DNA from 2 places in the Janthinobacterium sp. GW823-FHT03B06 genome. Region 2 is predicted to be linked to the other one. Evidence: predicted binding sites of a transcription regulator. Region 2 holds the regulator's gene; the other holds the start of a gene.
The links. Region 2 encodes sigma-54, which starts transcription at its own class of promoters, with help from an activator protein. Its sites were predicted from a motif close to TGGCANGNAANCTGCTTT; they were not measured.
Positions count from the first base shown of each region.

Region 1: the regulator sigma-54 is predicted to act here: its motif matches at 5,332-5,349, upstream of pedF (cytochrome c-550 PedF).

Region 1 is NZ_JBXAJE010000016.1:1,145-11,657, reverse strand. It holds gene adh (aldehyde dehydrogenase) at 1-258, opposite strand, end outside; gene AC1RBA_RS27710 (beta-propeller fold lactonase family protein) at 595-1,551, opposite strand; gene AC1RBA_RS27705 (TonB-dependent receptor family protein) at 1,756-3,894, shown strand; gene AC1RBA_RS27700 (substrate-binding periplasmic protein) at 3,950-4,783, opposite strand; gene pedF (cytochrome c-550 PedF) at 4,809-5,294, opposite strand; gene rtcA (RNA 3'-terminal phosphate cyclase) at 5,426-6,445, opposite strand; gene AC1RBA_RS27685 (RtcB family protein) at 6,462-7,697, opposite strand; gene AC1RBA_RS27680 (RNA-binding protein) at 7,970-9,541, opposite strand; gene rtcR (RNA repair transcriptional activator RtcR) at 9,748-10,513, shown strand, end outside.
Region 2 is NZ_JBXAJE010000003.1:190,257-200,769, forward strand. It holds gene ilvA (threonine ammonia-lyase, biosynthetic) at 1-708, shown strand, start outside; gene queF (NADPH-dependent 7-cyano-7-deazaguanine reductase QueF) at 804-1,646, shown strand; gene AC1RBA_RS11865 (PTS sugar transporter subunit IIA) at 1,990-2,472, shown strand; gene hprK (HPr(Ser) kinase/phosphatase) at 2,509-3,444, shown strand; gene rapZ (RNase adapter RapZ) at 3,611-4,474, shown strand; gene AC1RBA_RS11880 (enoyl-CoA hydratase/isomerase family protein) at 4,475-5,560, opposite strand; gene hpf (ribosome hibernation-promoting factor, HPF/YfiA family) at 5,692-6,051, opposite strand; gene AC1RBA_RS11890 (RNA polymerase factor sigma-54) at 6,121-7,599, opposite strand; gene lptB (LPS export ABC transporter ATP-binding protein) at 7,604-8,359, opposite strand; gene lptA (lipopolysaccharide transport periplasmic protein LptA) at 8,359-8,940, opposite strand; gene lptC (LPS export ABC transporter periplasmic protein LptC) at 8,966-9,577, opposite strand; gene AC1RBA_RS11910 (KdsC family phosphatase) at 9,620-10,153, opposite strand; gene AC1RBA_RS11915 (KpsF/GutQ family sugar-phosphate isomerase) at 10,153-10,513, opposite strand, start outside.

The sequences.
Region 1 (10,513 bases), on a different contig from region 2:
GCGGTTCAGGATGTTGGCGCGCTCGGCGGGCGAAGTCTTGCCCCAGGCCTCCTTGGCGGCATGCGCGGCATCCAGCGCCAGCTCGACGTCTTCCGTCGTGGAACGGGCGATTTCGCAAAACGGCAAGCCCGTGATCGGCGTAATGTTAGGAAAGTATTCACCTTTTACTGGTGCAACGAATTTGCCGCCGATGTAATTGTCATAGCGTTGTTTGAAGGGATTGGCTACGCCCAGTTTGCTGATGTCTGCGAGATTCATGTCGTCCTCTATCGGGTTAATTAGAATGGAATTACTTAATTAAAATCAAACGTCCTGGTACAGATGGGGTGAGTACACGCAGTCTTCCGCAAATGCCGTGCCAGCTCGCCATCCCACTACAAACTTAGCCGCTTTTGCCCTTGTTGCAAGGGCGCGGCCTCAATACCGGTGCGCTTTTCGGCGCATGCCCGGGCTTGAGCCGCGGGAGCGGGCCTGTTTGCGTTTTGAACAAAGTGAAGGCATCCTGTTCCAATCCGGGCCAGCCCTGCTGCTGCGGCCCGTCGCCGCTGCACAATGGAACAGGTGTACCAGACTGGAACACCTGTTCCTGTAACGCTACCGAATCACCACGCCCCATGGCAATTCGCCGACGGCAATATCGGCCACCTTGCGCGCGCTGGCCGTATCGATGACGGAGACGCTGTTCGAGCGGCCATTGGCCACGTACAGCTTGGCCCCGTCGGGCGTGATGGCCATGTTCCATGGGCGCTTGCCGACGGGAATGGTGGCCGTCACCTGCTTGCTGGCCGTATCGATCACCATCACCGTGCCGTCCGTGCCATTCGATACATACACTTGCTTGCCACCGGGATGGACGACGATGCCATTCGCATTCTTACCTGCTGGAATGGTGGCGATGGCCTTGCGCGCCGTCATATCGATCACGTAGACAGCATTGACCAGTTCGCACGCCACGTAGGCAAGGCCCGAATCCGGACTGAAACCGATGCCGCGCGGACGCAAGCCCACGGCGATGGACGCGACCTGGCGGCGTTGCGCCACATCAATGACATCGACTTGCTCGGCCTCTTCCGCACTGACCAGCAGCCAGCGCCCATCGGGGCTGAAGACGGCATGTTCCGGGTTGCGTCCCTGCACCTTGATATCGGCAAGCACGACGCCCGTCTGGCCATCAAGCAAGGCCACGCTATTGTTTTCCTCGACGGCCACGGCCACGTAACGACCGTCGTGCGAGGCGCTCACGCCTTCGGGCGACTTGCCCAGCGCCACCATGCGGACTGGTGCGCCAGCTTCGTTATCGATCAGCAGCAAGGCGCTGCTGGCCGCATCGGTGACAAACAATTGCCGCCCGGTGGGGTCGGCGGCGATGCCGCGCGGACGCTTGCCTGTGGCGATCTGGCGCACGACCTGGTCGGTCGCCGTGTCGATCACGCTCACGGTGCCCGATTTTTCATTGGGGACATAGGCAAAAGGAGCGGCCTGGAGGGCGGTGCTGGCAAGCGCCGGCAGCAGCCAGCACACCTGGCGCAAGCGCGGGAAGAAGTTGGGCATAATCACCTTTTCAATGGCAAAACACAGGAAAAGCGCGCGGTAGCGGCGCATCTGATAATTGCTGCATGCAAACGCCGTGCCACTGACACGCGTATAATTTCCGCCCACCAATGGAGACATGGCAGGCATATTGCTTGATACAACTATGCAGACCTGCGCCGCTCACGCGCTCAAGCAGGCTTTTATTCACATTGGAGAATCCGCATGCAGCATCGTTTCCGCCTGAACACCATCGCCAGCCTGTTTGTCGCCGGCAGCGCCACCCTGGCCCCCCACGTCTTTGCCGCCGAGCCCGCTGACTTGGCCGCCGGGCAACTCATGGATACGGTGGTCATCAGCGGCAGCCGCATCGCCCACCCCAGCCAGGAAGTGCCCGCGTCCATCGACGTCGTCGACAGCACCCGCATCCAGGACGGCCAAATCCGCGTCAATGCCTCGGAAGCGCTGGCCGCCGTGCCGGGTCTGGTCGTACAAAACCGCCAAAACTACGCACAAGACTTGCAAATCTCGTCGCGCGGCTTCGGCGCCCGCTCGGCCTTCGGCGTGCGCGGCGTCAAGCTGATCAGCGATGGCATTCCCGCCAGCATGCCCGACGGGCAAGGCCAGGCTGCCACCTTCAACCTCGATACGGCCGAGCGCATCGAAGTGCTGCGCGGGCCGTTTTCTGCCATCTACGGCAACCATTCAGGCGGCGTGATCCAGCTGTTTTCCAAGGATGGGCAAAATCCCCCGTCCGTCGAACTGAACGTGACGGGCGGCAGCTTCGGCACCAGCAAGGTGGACCTGTCGGCGCAGGGCCAGGCAGGCGGCATCGGCTACGTGCTCGACGGTTCGCGCTTCCGCACGGACGGCTTCCGCGACCACAGCGCCGCCACGCGCGAACAGGCGTTCGGCAAGATCACGGTCAAGCCGAATGCGGACAGCAAGCTGACCATCGTCGCCAACAGCCTGCACCAGGGCAACACGCAAGATCCTCTGGGTGCCACCTGGGCCACGTTTTCCCGCGATCCGCGCGGCGGCGAAATCGATGCGACGGACACGCAAAACCCGAAACGCACCCTGGCCGAACGCTACAACACGCGCAAGAGCATCGACCACCAGCAAATCGGCGCCACCTATGAACAATCGTTTGGCGAAAACCGCCTGCACGTGACGGCCTACGGCGGCAACCGCGACGTGATCCAGTACCAGGCTTTTACCAAGGGTTTCCAGGCGCCAGCCAGCCATTCGGGCGGCGTGGTCGACTTCCAGCGTGAGTTCTACGGCATCGACACCAACTGGCTGCACGTGAACCAGCTGGCAGGCGGCAAGCTGAGCACCACCATCGGCATCGACTATGGCCGCTCCAGCGATGATCGCACCGGCTATGAGAATTACATCGGCAACACGTTTGGCGTGAAGGGCAAGCTGCGCCGCGACGAGCAGGATGTCGTCTCCAGCCTCGATCCGTATATCCAGACAGAATGGCAGAGCGGGCCATGGCTGCTCAGCGCAGGTGTGCGCTACAGCAAGATGAAAGTGTCGGTCAACGACCGCTTCCTCGGCAATGGCGACGACAGCGGCAGCCTGGAGTTCAGCCACACGACACCGGTGCTGGGCCTGCTGTATAAACTGACGCCCAACGTCAACGTGTACGCCAGCGCCGCGCGCGGTTTCGAAGCACCCACCCTGAACGAACTGTTTTACTCGGGCACGGGCGGCGGCTTCAATTACCAGCTGAAACCGGCCACCAGCACCAACCTGGAAGCGGGTATCAAGGCCAGGATCGCGAACAACACGCATGTGAACGCGGCCGTGTTCCAGATCAAGGCCAACGATGAACTGGTGGTCGACAGTTCCAGCGGCGGGCGCACCAGCTACCGCAATGCGGGCAAGACCTTACGCCAAGGCATGGAAGTGTCGCTGGACTCCAGCTTGCCGTACGGTTTCACGACAAAAGTGGCGCTGACCAGCCTGCACGCCGTGTATGACCGGGCGTTCGGCAGCGTACGCGAAGGCAGCCGCTTGCCGGGCGTGCCCAGCGCTAACCTGTTCGCGGAACTGGCCTGGAAAGACACGCTCGACCGTTTCGGCGCGGCAGTGGAAAGCGTGGCCAGCAACCAGGTCTACGCGGAAGACAGCAACAGCGAAAAACCGGCGCCCGGCTACACGGTGTTCAATGCGCGCTTCAACGCCAAACAAAACGTAGGGAATTGGCGCTTCAAGGAGTTTGCCCGCCTGAACAATCTTTTCGACAAGACCTACGTGGGCTCCGTCATCGTCGGCGACAGCAACAAGCGCTACTATGAAGCGGCGCCGGGGCGCAACTGGTTGTTAGGCGTCAGCGCCATGTATTCCTTCTAATTAAAAAGCCCGCGCATCGGAAGATGCGCGGGCTTTTCAACGAGAGCAAGCTAAATCAGGGCCGCGCTTCCTTCACGCCATGCTTCTCAAAGATGGCTTTCAATTCACCGCTGGCCGCCATCTCGTTCATGGCCGCCTGCAGTAACTTGGCCACGTCGAGCTGTTGCTTGCTGACGGCCAGGCCCACGGCCCAGCCGGCACGCGGCAAGCGGGCGAACGCCACTTCGCTCAAGGGGAAAGCGGGATCGCTTTTGAGCACCGACTCGATTTCCGAACGGTTGGCCAGCACGGCGTCGAGCTTGCCTGCTTGCAATTGCTGCAAGGCTTCGGCGGCGGTATCGAAGATGCACACATCGTCGCGGTACTTGCCATTGTCTTCCCCGAGCATCAGCATGGCCGCGATCGACACCTTTTCCACGCCGATGCGCTTGCCAGCCAGCGAGGCGACACCATCGAATTGCGGCACGGCTTGCGCGCTGCGCGCCAAGCGCACGGTTTCCACGTAGTACGGCGCGAAGATCTCGACCTTGTCGTTATCCGCCATCAACTTCTTGTCGACCGGCACGTGCAGCATCACGTCGGCAGGGCCATAGCCGAGGTAATGCCCCTTCCACACCATATTGCGCAAATCGTCGTTGAGGTTTTCGCCGGCGGGAAATGGCAGCAAGCTCAGTTTCAAACCCAGCTTTTTCGCCAGCGCTTCGGCAATGTCGATATCGATACCCACGCCCTTGTCGGAAAACGGCGCGAACTCGTTATAGACAGCCACTTTCAGGCTGCCCGACTGCTGTACTTTCTGCCAGTCGGCACGCGCCGGCGCGGCGGCGCACAGCGCCAGGCAGGCGAGCGACAGCATTGCGCGCGTGCCCCGGAGTTGAAATGAACGCATGGGACTCCTTCGTTATCAGTTCGACCTAATTAGACTCGCGGCGGGTTTCCAGGTAGGTCTTGATGGCCCACATCGCTTCCTGGTTGAATACGCCCTCGAACGGCGGCATGTACACGGCGCCATTACGCACTTTACCGTGACGGATGGTCGCCAGGAAATAATTATCCGTTTCCTTGTAGCACGCCTGTTTCTTTGTCTCATTCTTGATACCGAAGCAATCACGGTCCAGCTGGCGCAAGTCCGGCGCGATGCCGCCCGAAATGGCTTCGATGCCGTGGCAGCGCGCGCAATTCTGGTTATAGGCCGAGGTGCCCACCGTCAGGGCCAGCTTGTTGCCGCGATACGGGTTTTGCTCGAGCCACTTGTCGCCCACCTTGGGCAAGCCCGTGGTGTCGACGCCTTGCGGCGTGACATTGCCGTGCGCATAGGCATGCGGCAAGGTCAGCAGGGAGGTGAGGGCAACGGCGCCGGCGGCGGCCACGCCGAGCAGGGTACGGATGGAATAGGTCATGCTGGTCTCCTTGGTTTTTTTAGTGAATATCTCAAGAAGAGCAAATGCCATGCCATGCGTATATGCCCCACATCGGGCCGCCCATGTATCAATTTGGAACAGCTGCAACAGCGATTGTGTCACCGCGCGCGTCAGGCGGCGGCCACCGTGCAGATGCTGCCCCGCGCCTGCTGCTCGAAAGTGATACGCACGGGCAAGAAGCGGGCAATCACGTCCGCATTCGTCAACGCATGCTGCGACACCTTGTTGCAACTGAAGCTACCGCCGCCGGCCAGCGCCATCGGCAGCAAGAGCTGGTCCGCCAGGTGCTCGCCCACGGCCGCGTCCGTCTTGAGATAGGCGCGCACCTCGTTCAACAGGCGCTTGGCCACGGATTCGGCCAGCAAGTGCTTTTCGCCGAACGACGTAAATACTTCCGTGACGTGCTCATGTTCCAATGTCAGCAACAGGACGTTGCCCGGTCCCTGCTCCGCCGGCAAGCCGACGAGGCGCAGCTGCTTGCCGCTCCAGCCCATGCCGTCGGCTACACGCTCGAGCTCGCGCTGCGCCACGTTCACATGCACGCCCGCCACCACGCTTTCCGCATACCCGGCCTTCCGCTCGCCGCGCTGCAGCAGTGAAATAGGCCGCAAACGCTGGCACGGTTGCACGGTGGCCAGCACCTCGCCACCACCTGCGGGATGAAAGCCATAGCGCTGCTGCGTAATCTCCACCTCGGCGCCCATCTGTTCCAGGATGCGGCCATACGCGCGCTGCAAAAAATGCACGGGCGGCGCCATGGCATTGTGCGTGCCGCCGCTGATGCGCACGGTAGACGGCCCATCCGCATGCAGCAGAGCCGGCAGCAAGGTTTGCAACACCAGGGTGCAGCTGCCGGCGCTGCCGATGGCAAAGCGGTAATCGCCGCCGCGTATGGGGCCAGGCACGAATTCCAGGCTCGACGCGCGCAGCGCCACCGGCGTCGTGCGCGCCCCGCAAATGGCGGTCGCTGCCTGCACGCCCAGCAAATGCTGGCGCAGCAAGCCGGGCTTTTCCCGCCCCGCGCGAATATTCGTCAGCCGGAACGGCTGTCCCGTGATCATGGACAGGCTCAGCGCCGAGCGCAAAATCTGTCCGCCGCCTTCACCTTGCGCTCCATCAATTTCGATCATCTGTACTTTCTTTCTATCAACCTTTGACGCAAACGACCTGCTTCAGGATATGCACGACGTCGACCAGCTCGCGCTGTGCCAGCATCACCGCATCGATATCCTTGTAGGCCATTGGAATTTCATCAATCACGTTTTCATCCTTGCGGCATTCCACGCCTTGCGTGGCGCGGATCTGGTCGTCCAGGTTGAAGCGCCGCTTCGCTTCCGTACGGCTCATCGTCCGTCCCGCACCGTGGCTGCAGCTATGGAAACTGTCCGCATTACCCTTGCCGCGCACGATAAAACTCTTCGCGCCCATGGAACCGGGAATGATCCCCAGTTCGCCGGCGCGGGCCGAGACGGCGCCCTTGCGCGTGACCAGTACGTCCTTGCCGAAGTGGTGCTCCTTCTGCACATAGTTATGGTGACAGTTGACGGCTTCCACATGCGTCTGAAACGGCTTATGGATGACGGTGCGCACGGCCGCGATCAGGTTTTGCATCATCACTTCGCGGTTGTTGCGCGCGAAACGCTGGGCCCAGCCCACCGCTTCCACGTAATCGTCGTAATGCCGCGTGCCTTCGGCCAGATAGGCCAGGTCCTGGTCGGGCAGGTTGATGAAGTGGGTACGCATATCCTGCTTGGCCAGTTCGATGAAATGCGTGCCGATGGCATTGCCCACGCCGCGCGAACCGGAATGCAGCATGAACCATACAGAACCCTGTTCATCGAGACAGACTTCGACGAAGTGGTTACCGCTGCCCAAAGTTCCCAGGTGACGATAGTTATTCGTGTTCTTCAGCTTGGGCGTTTTCAGGCAGATGGCGTCGAATTCATCCTTCAGCTGCAGCCACGCGGCATCGACCACCGAGGGCGGCGTCTGCCAGGAACCCTCGTCGCGGCCGCGGTGACCGCGCGTCTTCGGCGACATCCCGTGCGGAATGGCGCGCTCGATGGCGCTGCGCAGCGGCCCCAGGTTATCGGGCAAATCATTTGCCGTCAGCGTGGTTTTCGCCGCCATCATTCCGCAACCGATATCGACGCCCACTGCCGCCGGAATCACGGCACCCAGGGTAGGGATCACGCTGCCGATGGTCGACCCTTTACCCAGGTGGACGTCGGGCATGACGGCGATGTGCTTGTAGATGAACGGTAGGGTCGCCGTGTTGCGCAATTGTTTTTTGGCCGCTTCTTCAACGGGCACGCCACGCGTCCACATTTTCACGGGACGGCTGCCTTCGGTATGCAGAACTTCGTATTCTTCGTTTTTCATCGCTATGCTCTTCTTCTATTGTATAGGGGGTGATGACAAGGATTGGTGAAACATTGCCGACGCATCGGCTCTGGATGTAGTTCCACCGGCATTCATCAGTACGACAACCCGACAACGGGGGACAGGATTTTCTGCCAGGCGCACTGCGTCTGGCAGGCCGGTTTGACGCGGCTGATCGATGTAATCCTGTCGGCATTCGGGGTACTGCGGCGCATGACAAGCCTGGACAGGACGTCTCTTATGTAGTCTTGTCCGCATTCGTGCGCCTTACTTCAACACGCTGGTGCCGCGACATCGAGGGCGGCGATTTCTCCCACCCAGTGGGCCGGGTCCAGCTGACCGGCGGCAAAGGCGGCGATGATCTTGAAGACGTCGTCGGAAAAACCGCCGATATTCAGGATATCCTCGCGCTCCATCGCCTGTGTCGTGGCATGCGGCGAAATATCGATGCACACCAGCTTTGCCTGCGGATTGCGCTGCTTGAAAACCGTCCACTGTCCCATCGTCGCCGTGGCGCCGCTGCGCTTCGCGTCGATCCACGATTCGTTATCGGACACATAGATCACCAGGTCGGCCAGCTCCTTCCTGCTGTTCATGCGCAGCAGGGGTGCGCTGCAATTGGTGCCGCCACCGCCGATGGCCGCCAGCCTGGCCGCATTCGCCATTACGCTGTCATCGGTGCCAAGTGCGCACTGCACCACGTTGTGCTCGAACGGCAGCACCATGGCGTCCGGATTCTTGCGCAGCATGGCTGCCGCCACCAGAGCCGCCACGTCGATGCAACGCACGTTCGAGGTGGCGCTGCCGCGAAAACCGCTGACGGGCGAGGCCATCGAGCCGGAAACGTCAGGACACACCACCACCTTGCCCACGATCCGCGGCACGTTCGCCAGCGATATTTCCAGCGCCTGCTCCAGCGCTGCGTGCACGATGCGCGGTACCTTGTCGCCGGCGGTCATGTACGCCGACATCAGCTGATAGGGAAAGACCCGCGCCCGGCCAATCGCTTCGGGATCGCGCAGCTTGGCGGCGATCAGTTCCGGCATGCCATCGATCGCGTACACGCCATGGCGGGCAAAGGTATTCAGATTCATGCGCACCATCTGCCAGCCGCCCTGGCGGGCGATCTGCGCCCAGCTTTCCGCGTTCAGGGGCAACGCCGTCAGCATCTGGAACGGCACTGCCGGTATCGGCTGCGAAGGATCGGCCTTGTATGCCTCGAACGCGGCCAGCGCCGGCGGCAAGGCATCGCGTGTATATTCCTTGCCGATCAGCCAGGCAAAGAATGCCTCCCGCCACGCTGCCTGCGGTTTCGGATGCACCATTTTCACCACGTCGGCCAGCGACGGCGCATTGCCCACGGCAGCGGCCAGCAAGGCCTGCTCGGATGCGTTGTTCAACCATGCCTGTACCAGCTTTTTCGGACGCGATCCCAGCGACTTGCGGCCCACGGCGCCCGAACGCATGATCTGCACGAAGTTGCGCAGCATCTTGCCGTTGTTAATCACGCGCTGGAAGGCCTGCGTAAATTCTGCAGCACCCTGCCCCGCCAGCACGGCCACCAGCAAGGCCGGCATGTCTTTCATGTAGCCCCGTTCGCGGCAGTACACGGCCGTTTGTGCGATGAAGGCTGGTTCGACCGCCTTGCACAGTTCCAGTACCATCGCCAGCTGCGCTTCGGCGCTGGCATAGAACGTCGTGTTCAGGCAACCGGTGGCAGCATATTGCGCCAACTGATGCCGTGGCGTCAGTGCATACGCTGGCGCGCCTTCGGCATTGCGTGCCAGTGCCGAAGGCAAGGTCGCGCTCTGTTGTGCGCTCTGGAATAGCTGGACGTTGGCCATTTTTCGTTCCTCTCTGCTCTCTACGTTTATCTCGTTGGTATCTCCTCTATTGCAAGCGCTGTGCCAGCTCTAATAATTTTTCCAAAAACAAATGTAAGCCATTGATTTTTTGGAATAATATTCTCATGCATGCTTTGCCTTGAAACTATCCCCTCGATTACGATTTCGAATACAATTATCTTTTCAGATAAATTTTTATCCAAGATATGCAAGCAAAACGCACCGTCGTCATCGGCTTTCTCGGCACGCAACTCGACAATGGCAGAGGAGCGGCACGCTGGGAAAAGTGGCGCCCTAGCGTCGCGCTGACCCAGCATGAAGACAAGATCATCGACCGTTTCGAACTGCTGTACGCCGGCGAGCAGTTTGCCAGCCTGGTGCGCCAGGTGTCGCAGGATATCGCCAGCGTCTCGCCTGAAACCAGGCTGGTCGCCCATGAACTGCCCATCAGCGATGCCTGGGATTTTGAAGACGTATACGGCGCGCTCTACGATTTCGCCAACAGCTACGCCTTCGATCCGGACAAGGAGGAGTACTGGATCCACATCACCACCGGCAGCCACGTGGCGCAAATTTGCATGTTCCTGATGACGGAAGCCCGCTATTTCCCGGGCCGCCTGGTGCAAACGTCGCCACCGAAGCGGCAGGCCGCCGGCAATCCGGGCAGCTACGCGCTGATCGACCTCGATCTGTCGCGCTACGACCAGATCGCTCAGCGTTTTACGCGCGAGCAGGCCGAAGGCGTGGCCTTCCTGAAGTCCGGCATCGCCACGCGCAATGCCAAGTTCAATAGCATGATCGAGGAAATCGAACGCGTCGCCATCAAGTCAAAAGCGCCCATGCTGCTGATGGGACCAACCGGCGCCGGCAAGTCCTTCCTTGCGCGCCGCGTGTATGAACTGAAAAAATCGCGCCATCAGATCGACGGCAAATTCATCGACCTCAATTGCGCCACCCTGCATGGCGATGGCG
Region 2 (10,513 bases):
ATTCTGGAGCCGTCCGGCGCCTTGGCCATCGCCGGCGCCAAGGCCTATGTGGAACGGGCCAGCCTGACCAAGCACCCCGTCAACAATGAAACCCTGGTCACCATCGCCAGCGGCGCGAACATGAATTTCGACCGGCTGCGTTTTGTGGCGGAACGGGCCGAGTTGGGCGAATTCCGCGAAGCCGTGTTCGCCGTTACCATGCGCGAACAGCGGGGCAGCTTCAAGCGCTTCTGTTCGCTCATTGGCGCGCGCAACGTGACGGAATTTAACTACCGCATCAGCGATGAAAAAGCCGCGCACGTGTTCGTCGGCATTCAAATTGCCGACAGGCATGAATCCAGCGTGCTGGCGAAGACCTTCGAGGAACACGAATTCAAGACCCTCGACCTGACCCACGACGAACTGGCCAAGTCGCATATCCGCCACCTGGTGGGCGGCAAGAGCCGGCTGGCGCAGGACGAGCTGCTGTACCGCTTCGAATTCCCCGAACGCCCGGGCGCGCTGATGCGCTTCCTCGACAGCATGGCGCCGAACTGGAATATTTCCCTGTGCCATTACCGCAGCCAGGGCGGCGACGTGGGCCGCATCCTGATCGGCCTGCAAGTGCCGCCCGATGAAATGGGAGAATTCGCCCGCTTCCTCGATACCCTCGGTTACCGTTATTGGGATGAGAGCAGCAATCCCGTCTACAAGCTGTTTTTAGGTTAGTTCTAACCCAGGCGAACAAGCTGGGGTCAGACCCGACGGGTCTGACCCCGAAATAGGCTACCATGCGTGCTTGACTGAATTCACGCCACACGACCATGACCACCACCAACGACCTCGCCGAACAATCCCCGCTGGGCAAAAGCTCCGCCTACCGCACCGATTACGCGCCGGAATTGCTGTTTCCGATTCCGCGCCAGGGCAAGCGCGACGAGCTGGAACTGCACGGTACATTACCGTTTTTCGGCATCGATATCTGGAACGCCTACGAACTGTCGTGGCTGAACCAGCGCGGCAAGCCGCAGGTGGCCATTGCCAAGGTCAGCGCGCCGGCCGATTCGCCCAACATCATCGAATCGAAATCGTTCAAGCTCTACCTGAACTCGTTCAACCAGACCAAGCTGGACAGCCCGCAAGCCCTGCTGGCACTGCTCAAGCAGGATTTGTCGAACGGTTTCGGCGCGCCCGTGCAAGTGGAACTGACTTTGCAGGAAGATTTCGGCAAGCTCAAAATGGGCGAGTTCGACGGCGTGCTGCTCGACCGCCTGGACCTGGAAATCACGCAATACACGCCCTCGCCGCTGCTCTTGAAGGCGGCGCTCGATGCAGCGCCGGTGGAAGAAAAACTCGTCTCGCACCTGCTCAAATCGAATTGCCTGGTGACGGGCCAGCCCGACTGGGGCAGCGTGCAGATCGCGTATGCGGGGCCGCAGATCGACCAGGAAAGCCTGTTGCGCTACCTGATCGGTTTCCGCGAACACAATGAATTCCACGAGCAATGCGTGGAGCGCATCTTTGTTGATATTTTGCGTCAATGCAAACCGCAAAAACTGTCCGTGTATGCGCGCTATACGCGCCGCGGCGGCCTCGACATCAATCCCTGGCGCAGCAACTTCAGCACGGGAGCGATGCCGGGCAATCTGCGCAACGCGCGCCAGTAACGCTAGGCAACACCGCGCAACACCCCAAAACCATGCCAACAGGAATGTTGGCTGTGTTTTAAAACAACGTTGCAGTAGTGCCGCAGAGCATGTCAAAGACGCTGAAAAATCGGAAAATCGGCATTCGGCGGCGGAAAAACCGGCGCGCCGCGTGTTTTTAATCAAGAAATAGCCGATACACGCCGATGTTATTTTTTTGCTAAAATGATGGTCACATTGGCTGTAGCGCCCACTGCGCCCGCAGCGGACGTATACTGTTGAGAATTGGCGTTACAGGCCGCGAAAACAGGCCTATAATTCGGCTCGCAAGCCCTCTGTGCATTGCACCATTTCATTGAGTGTCATGACTAATCTTAGCAAAATATTATCCCTCGAAAACGTCCTGCTGGATCTGGAAGTTTCCAGCAAGAAGCGCGCCTTCGAGCAAGCCGGCCTGATCTTCGAAAACAATTACGGCATCGCCCGCTCTACCGTCTCGGACAATCTGTTTGCCCGCGAACGTCTGGGCTCGACCGGTCTGGGTCATGGCGTGGCCGTGCCGCATGGCAGAGTCAAGGGCAGCAAGACCTTGAAATCGCCGCTGGGCGCCTTCGTGCGCCTGGCCGAACCGATTCCGTTCGAGTCGCCCGATGGCAAGCCCGTCAATCTGCTGTTTTTCCTGCTGATTCCCGATCATGTCACCCAGCAACATCTGGAAATCCTGTCGGAAATCGCCGAAATGTTTTCCGATGACGCCTTCCGTACGGCATTGGCCACGGATCCGGAACCGAAATCCGTGCATTCGCGCATCGTCAATTGGCAACCCAGTCTGCAAGCGGCGGGTTAAACTTCAGGTATTCCTCCACTCCTGAAGAAGACTGCCATGTTGCAAACGCCGCTGACGATACAACGCCTGTACGACGATAATCGTGAAAGTCTGCAACTGGGCTGGTTCGCCGGCTTCCCCGGCGGCGAGCGCCTGATCTCGGGCGACGTCTCGTCGGCCGCCGACCAGGTAGGCCACTTGAACCTGATCCATCCGGGCCGCATCCAGGTCTTCGGTCACCAGGAAATCAACTACTATCAGCGCCTGAAGGTCAACACGCGTACCCACGTGATCGGCGAACTGATCGCCGGCGGTCCGCCCGCGCTGATCATCGCGCAAGGGCTGGAAACGCCGCCCGACATCCTCGCCATCTGCGACGAGCAAAACATCCCCCTGTTCTCCACCCCGCTGCCGGCCGCGCAAGTGATCGACTTTCTGCGCGTCTACCTGTCGAAAAAACTGGCGCAGCGCATCATCATGCATGGCGTGTTCATGGACGTGCTGGGCGTGGGCGTGCTGATCACGGGCGATTCGGGCCTGGGCAAGAGCGAGCTGGGGCTGGAGCTGATTTCGCGCAGCCACGGCCTGGTGGCCGACGACGCCGTCGAATTCTCGCGCATCGCGCCGAACATGATCGAAGGCCGCTGCCCGCCCCTGCTGCAAAACCTGCTGGAAGTGCGGGGCCTGGGCTTGCTCGACATCAAGGCCATCTTTGGCGAAACGGCCGTGCGCCGCAAGATGCGCCTGAAACTGATCGTCCATCTGGTGCGCCGCAACGCGCTGGAAGAGGAAGTCGAGCGCCTGCCTTTCCTGTTTCCCACGGAAGACGTACTCGGTCTGCCCGTGCGCAAGGTCGTCATCCCCGTCGCCGCCGGCCGCAACATCGCCGTCCTGCTGGAAGCGGCCGTGCGCAACACGATTCTGCAACTGCGCGGCATCGATACCTTGCAGGAGTTCATGGAACGGCAACGCCTCGCCATGAGCGGCGATTAGCAACGTAGGTCGGATTAGCGGGGCCGCCGAGGTGGGGCAAGGCCCCGCGTAATCCGACAGCATTGTTGGCGCGTGCAGCAAAGAAATATCACAGCCCAAATTGCAATAATTTGTAAAGATAATTGCATCGGGAGCGCGGTGCCGGTCTTTATTGTATGATCGGGCTATGCATATCGTCCTTATCACCGGAATATCCGGCTCCGGTAAATCCGTCGCGCTCAATGTGCTGGAAGATACCGGCTACTATTGCGTCGACAACCTGCCGCCGGCCTTGCTGCCGAGCCTGGTGCAAACCTTGCTCGACGAAGGCACGCCGCAACTGGCCGTCGCCGTCGATGCGCGCAGCGCCGAATCGCTCGTCAGCTTGCCGCACAATGTCGCGCTGTTGCGCGACCAGGGGCATGACGTCAAGGTCATGTTCCTGACAGCCACCACGCATTCGCTGGTGGCGCGCTTCTCGGAAACGCGGCGCAGCCATCCGCTGTCGCACGAGTTGCGTCCGAACCAGAATCCGGCCAGCCGCCGCACCCTGATCGAGTGCATCTCGGAAGAACGCGAACGCCTGTCGGCCATCGAACAGCTGGGCCATGTGATCGATACCTCGGACCTGAGCGCCAACAAACTGCGCGCGTGGATCAAGGATATCGTCGCCTCAGAGCGCGCGCCGCTGACCCTGTTCTTCGAATCGTTCGCCTTCAAGCTGGGCGTGCCGCTCGATGCCGATTTCGTCTTCGACGTGCGGGCCTTGCCCAATCCCTATTACGACCTGGCCCTGCGCCCGCTCGACGGCCGCGACGCGCCCGTGATCGCCTTCCTCGACGCGCAACCGAGCGCGCTGGAGCTGCTGGCCGACATTCGCGCCTTCATCGAGAAATGGCTGCCGTCGTTCAAGTCCGACAACCGCAGCTACCTGACGGTGGCGCTGGGCTGCACGGGCGGCCAGCACCGCTCCGTGTACATGGCGGAACGGCTGGCGCAGTATTTCGGCCCCAAAGAAAGAGTCGTGCTGCGCCACCGCGAGCGTTCTTAATCAGTCGAGGTGGCGCAGCGGATGGGCTTGCGCCGGCCAGACGGGGGCGAAGAAACGCGCCACCATGGCCGCGTCGACCCCGTCCAGGCTGGCAGGCTGCCAGCGCGGCGCATTGTCCTTGTCGACCACCAGCGCGCGCACGCCCTCGAGCACTTCGCCATGTTCGAAATTGTGGCGCACCACCGTGCGCTCCATGCGCAGGCAATCGGCCACGCCCAGGTGGGCGCCCCGCTGCAGCAACTCCAGGGTCACCGACATCATCAAGGGCGAGCGCAGGCGCATGGCCGCCAGCGCCTTCGCCGCGAACGCGCCGTCATCCTGCGCCAGCGAGGCCATGATGGCGGCCACCGAACCCGCGCTGAAGTGGCGGTCCAGCGCCGCGCGCGCCGTGGCCAGGGGGGAAGCGCCCGCCTCGGCCTGGAAAGGCGCCGCCAGCGCCTTGATGGCGACCGGCAAGCCTTCGCCCGGCGTGGACTCGAACAGGGCCAGCAGCGCCCCCATCTGCGCCTCGGGCAGATACACGTCGGCCAGGCCCGTGTACAGGGCGTCGGCCGCGTTGATCGTCAAACCCGTCAAGCCCAGGTACAGGCCCAGCTGACCCGCCAGACGGGATAAAAAGTAACTGCCGCCCACGTCGGGGAACAGGCCGATATTGACTTCCGGCATAGCCATGCGCGTGCGGCCCGTGACGATGCGCAGGCGGTTGCCGGGCCCCGCTTGCGCCACGCCCATGCCGCCGCCCATCACCACCCCATCCATGACGGCGATATACGGTTTCGGGTAGAAGTGAATCAGATGATTTAAAGCATATTCTTCCGTAAAGAAATCTTCCAGCAAGGCGCTGCCGCCCTGCGGCGTGGCCAGGCCCGCGTCGTAAAAGAAACGGATGTCGCCACCCGCGCACAGGGCTTTTTCGCTGCTGGAGCGGATCACCACGGCGTCCACCTGCGGATCGTCGCGCCAGGCCAGCAAGGCCGCGCTCAGGGCGCGCACCATCTCCAGCGACAGGGAATTCAAGGCTTTCGGACGGTCGAGCACGATGTGGCCCGTGCGGTGGCGGATGGAAATCTGGACGAGGTCGCTCATGGCAGGCAGGAAAGAAGTGAAAGTGCAAACATTCTAGCGCCTGCGCGGCGAACATTGCGTTTCGCTGGACGCAAAAAAGGGCGCAATGTGCGCCCTTAGTTGATCACAGCCGGTTGAAAGTCGCGGGCCGCTTAGGCGGGGGCGAATTCTTCTTCCGAACTGTCTGGCAGATGCTTGATCGCCTCTTTACCGTGCCCTTGCACTTTGGTTTTGTATTTCATCACTTGCCTATCGAGCTTGTCGATCAGGGTATCGATCGCGGCATACAGGTCGTGCGCCAGGCTTTCCACATAGACAGTTTTGCCACTCAGACGCAGGTTGACTTCGGCCTTTTGACGTTTTTCTTTCTCTTTGAGGTTATCCACGGTCAGAATCACGGCGATATCGATAACTTGATCGAAATGACGTTTCACGCGCTCCAGCTTCGTTTGTACGTATTCACGGATGGCTGGTGTCACTTCGAGATGATGTCCGCTGATGGTGAGATTCATACACACTCCTAAAGATGATCGGGTTCGTGCGGTCCATCGTATCCGGCCCGCAGAGGAACCGAAAAAAACTTACAAACACTTACGCAGGCTCACTGGCGGAATTTTTAACGCTTCCCGGTATTTGGCAACAGTACGTCGCGCAATCACCATGCCTTGTTCCCCCAGCATGTCCGCAATCTTACTGTCGGATAAAGGATTTTTAGGGTCTTCTGCTCCTGTCAGTTGCACGATCAATGCCCGTATCGCCGTCGATGACGCTTCGCCCCCCGCTTCGGTGGCGACGTGGCTACCAAAGAAATATTTCAACTCGAACATGCCGTGCGGGGTCAGCATGTACTTTTGAGTTGTTACCCGCGAGATAGTACTCTCGTGTAAACCCAGTGTATCAGCTATTTCACGGAGCACAAGGGGGCGCATGGCAACGGCCCCATGCGAAAAAAAGTTCTTTTGTCTTTCTACTATCGCCTGCGCCACGCGCAGAATCGTGTCGAAGCGCTGGCGCATATTCTTGATCAGCCACTTGGCTTCCTGCAACTGTGCACCCATGGCGCCCTCGCCCTTGCCCTGCTTGAGCAAGTTGGCGTACATGGCGTTGACGCGCAGGCGCGGCATGACGTCGTTGTTCAGGGTCACTTGCCAGCCATTGCGCGCGCGCTTGACGACGACGTCGGGCACCACGTAATCGGACACGTCCGCAGCGAACACGGCGCCCGGATGCGGGTTGCACTGGCGAATTACCGTCTGCGCTTCACGCAAGTCTTCATCGTCGCAATCGAGGGCTTTTTTCAGCTTGTTGAAATCGCGCTGGGCAAACCAGGCCAGGTGCTTTTCCACGATGACGAGGGCCATGCGCCGCGTCACCATGGCGATGTGCGGCAAGCGCTTGATTTGCAGCGCCAGGCATTCGGACGCATTGCGCGCGCCCACGCCGGGCGGATCAAAACTTTGCAGCAGCGACAAGGCCGTGCGCATCTCGTCGGCATCGATTTCCAGCTCTTCCGGCAGGCGCGCCAGGATGTCGTCGAGCGACTCTTCCAGGTAGCCATTGTCGTCGAGCGCGTCGATGATCAGCTCGACCAGCGCGCGGTCGCGCAATTCGAGCACCGTCACGCGCATCTGCTCCATCAGGTGTTCGCGCAGGGTACAGTGATGGGCCTCCAGTTGCGGGCGGGAATCTTCGTCGTCGGGCGCCTTGCCCCGGCTCGCTTCGCTCCAGTCGCTGTCGCCGCCATCCGCGGCGGCCGGGCCCTCGCCCGCCTCGCCGTCAAAGGTTTCCGCTTCGGCCGGCGCCGCGGGCGCCTCCTGGCCTGGCGGCTGGGGCGGCGCTTCGGCCGGCGCGGCCGTGGAGCTCAAGGCCCCGTCGGACAGCAGGCGCAGCGAACGGTCGAGCGGATCGTCGAGGCGCTCGAGCAAGGGATTGTCCGTCAGCAGTTGCTCGAGTTCCTGATGCAATTCCAGAGTAGACAATTGCAACAGGCGTATCGATTGCTGCAACTGCGGCGTCAGTGCCAGGTGCTGCGAAGTGCGCAGCTGCAATGATTGTTTCATTGGCTTACATGCGGAAGTGTTCGCCCAGATAGACCCGGCGTACCGACTCGTTCGCGATGATGTCGTCGGGGCGTCCCGACGCCAGTACCGAGCCCTGGTTGATGATGTAGGCACGGTCGCAAATACCCAGCGTCTCGCGCACATTATGATCGGTGATCAGCACGCCGATATTGCGCTCCTTCAAGAAGCGCACGATGCGCTGGATCTCGATCACGGCGATCGGGTCGACGCCGGCGAACGGTTCGTCGAGCAGCACGAAACGGGGATCGGTGGCCAGGGCGCGGGCGATTTCCACGCGGCGGCGCTCGCCGCCCGACAGGGACAGCGCCTGGTTCTCGCGCAACTTTTCAATCTGCAAGTCGGCCAGCAGTTTATCCAGGCGTTCCTCGATCTCGGCCTTCTTCAAAGGACGGCCTTCGACGGTCTGGATTTCCAGCACGGCGCGGATATTGTCTTCCACCGTCAGCTTGCGGAACACGGACGCCTCCTGCGGCAGATACGACAGGCCCATCTGCGCGCGGCGGTGGATCGGCAGGCTGGAAATGTCCACGCCGCTGATGTCGATGCTGCCGCCATCCGACGGCACCAGGCCGACGATCATGTAGAACGAGGTGGTCTTGCCGGCGCCGTTCGGGCCCAGCAGCCCCACCACTTCGCCGCATTCGACTTGCAGCGAGACATCATGCACGACCTGCCGCTTGCCATAGGTTTTCTGCAGTCCGCGAACGATCAGGGTGCTGCCGCAACGGGTATTGTCCATTATTTCGTTCCTGGCACAGGTGTGGCCGGCGCTCTCTCCGCCGCGGGCGCCTTGGTCTTCGGCTGGATCACCATGCGCACGCTGCCGCCATCGGAGGTGCTGGTGCCGCTGTCGGAATTTTCCATCTTGAATACTTCCTTGCGGCTGTCATACGAGATGAAGGCGCCATTGGCCACATCGGTCACTTTCGTGCCCTCCAGGCGCGTCAGCTTGGCCTTGGAAAACAGTTTCACCACTTCCGTCTTGTTGTCGTATTCCACGCGCTCCGCTTCGCCTTCGACCCACAGGTCGCCGGCGCCATCGCGCTTCTGGCGGAACGTGGCCAGCTTGCCGGGATCTGCCCAGAAGGTGATGAACTGGTAGCCTTGCGGGTCTTCCGTGATCAGGGCCCGGCCCGCCTTCATGGTCAGCGTGCCCTTGACCAGCACGACGTCGCCCGTCAGGGTACGAATCTGCTTGACGTCATCGACGTGGCCGCTACGCGCCGTGATGACGGCTTCCTTCTCGGAATCGGCCTTCTCGGCATGCGCCACGCCCATGAGGGCCAGAGAAAATACGCTCAACAGCAAGATGTTCTTCATAGTATGGTTTCCTTGTTTCATTCTGTCATTTTGCCGCCGCGGCCGGGCGCGGTTTCGGCGGGAGGACCATGCGCAAGGCATTCTGCACTTCCACCACGCCGGTGGCGTTATTGGCCTTCATGCCGATACCATTGATGCGCGAGGCGCCCGTCAGGATATCGACAGGCACGTCCGTTTCCATTCTTTCTTCGTCCGGAAACACCGTCAGCGCTTCCGTCCTCACGGTCAGGTTCTGCGCCTTCGGACTGGCCACGCGGTCGATCACGACCTTGCGGTGCAGTTGCAGCCGGGTATTGTCCTGGTCGATATGCGCCAGTTCCGCATTCATGTTCAACGGCGGCATGCCCGGCGTGAGCTTGCGCACGAAGGGCTGGTCGATATCGGACGAATCGTCGGCCGGATAATGCGTGAGCTTGTTGCCCGACACGATATAGCTGGGCTTACCCGTCAAGTCCATGCGCACCAGGCTGAAATTGGTGATGAAATAGTCGGGCTCACCCAAATTCTTGCTGGCCTTGATGTCCTGGCCATTCTTGTTCATCACTTCAAGCAGCCAAAAGCTGGCCAGCGCGACGACGACCGCGCCCAGCAGGGTAAAAATCATGCGCCAGCGATGGGCGCCTCCTGGCTTACGCATAGGGTTTCACTCTTTCATAGGTCACTGGCGGCAAGGCGCACCTCACTCCAGGAACGGCGCCATGACGCGCGCATAGTTGTCCTGGGCGCGCAGCAGGAATTCACAGATTTCGCGCACCGCGCCGCGGCCGCCGCCGGCCTGCGTCACATGGTGTGCCAGGCCCTGCGCTTCCGGACGCCCGCCCGGCACGCTGACGGCAAAGCCCACGCGACGCAGGATGGGCGCATCGATGACGTCGTCGCCGATGTAGCCGCATTGCTCTTCCGTCAAGCCCGTCAGCGCCAGCAGTTCGCGAAACGGCGTCAGCTTGTCGTGACCGCCCTGGTGCACATGGGTAATGCCCAGGTCTTGCGCGCGGCGTGCCGTGATGGCCGAGCGGCGCGCGCTGATGATGGCCGTCTGCACACCGGATTCCTGCAGCAGCTTGATGCCCAGGCCATCATACACATTAAACGTTTTCATCATTTCGCCGTCCGGGCCGAAATGCAGGCTGCCGTCGGTAAGCACGCCGTCGACGTCAAAGATCATCAGTTTGACCTTGGCCGCGCGCGCCAGGTTGTCCGCTACGCTCTCCATCAGATCACCTTCGCTTGCGTCAGATCATGGATATGCAGGGCGCCCACCAGCTTGCCGTCGGCATCGACGACCAGCATCTGGTTGATGCGGAACTGTTCCATCACGGCCACGGCATCGACAGCCAGGCGTTCGGGCGCGATGCTGCGCGGCTGCGCATGCATGACGTCGCGGATCGCCACTTGCGTGAAGTCCTGCACGCGCTCGAACATGCGGCGCAAGTCGCCATCCGTAAACACGCCCACGGGGCGGTTGTCCGCATCGACGACGGCCGTCATGCCCATGCCCTTCTTCGTCATTTCTTCCAGCGCCTGCAGCAGCGAGGCGTCCACGGGTACTTTCGGCACCCGTTCGCCGCTGCGC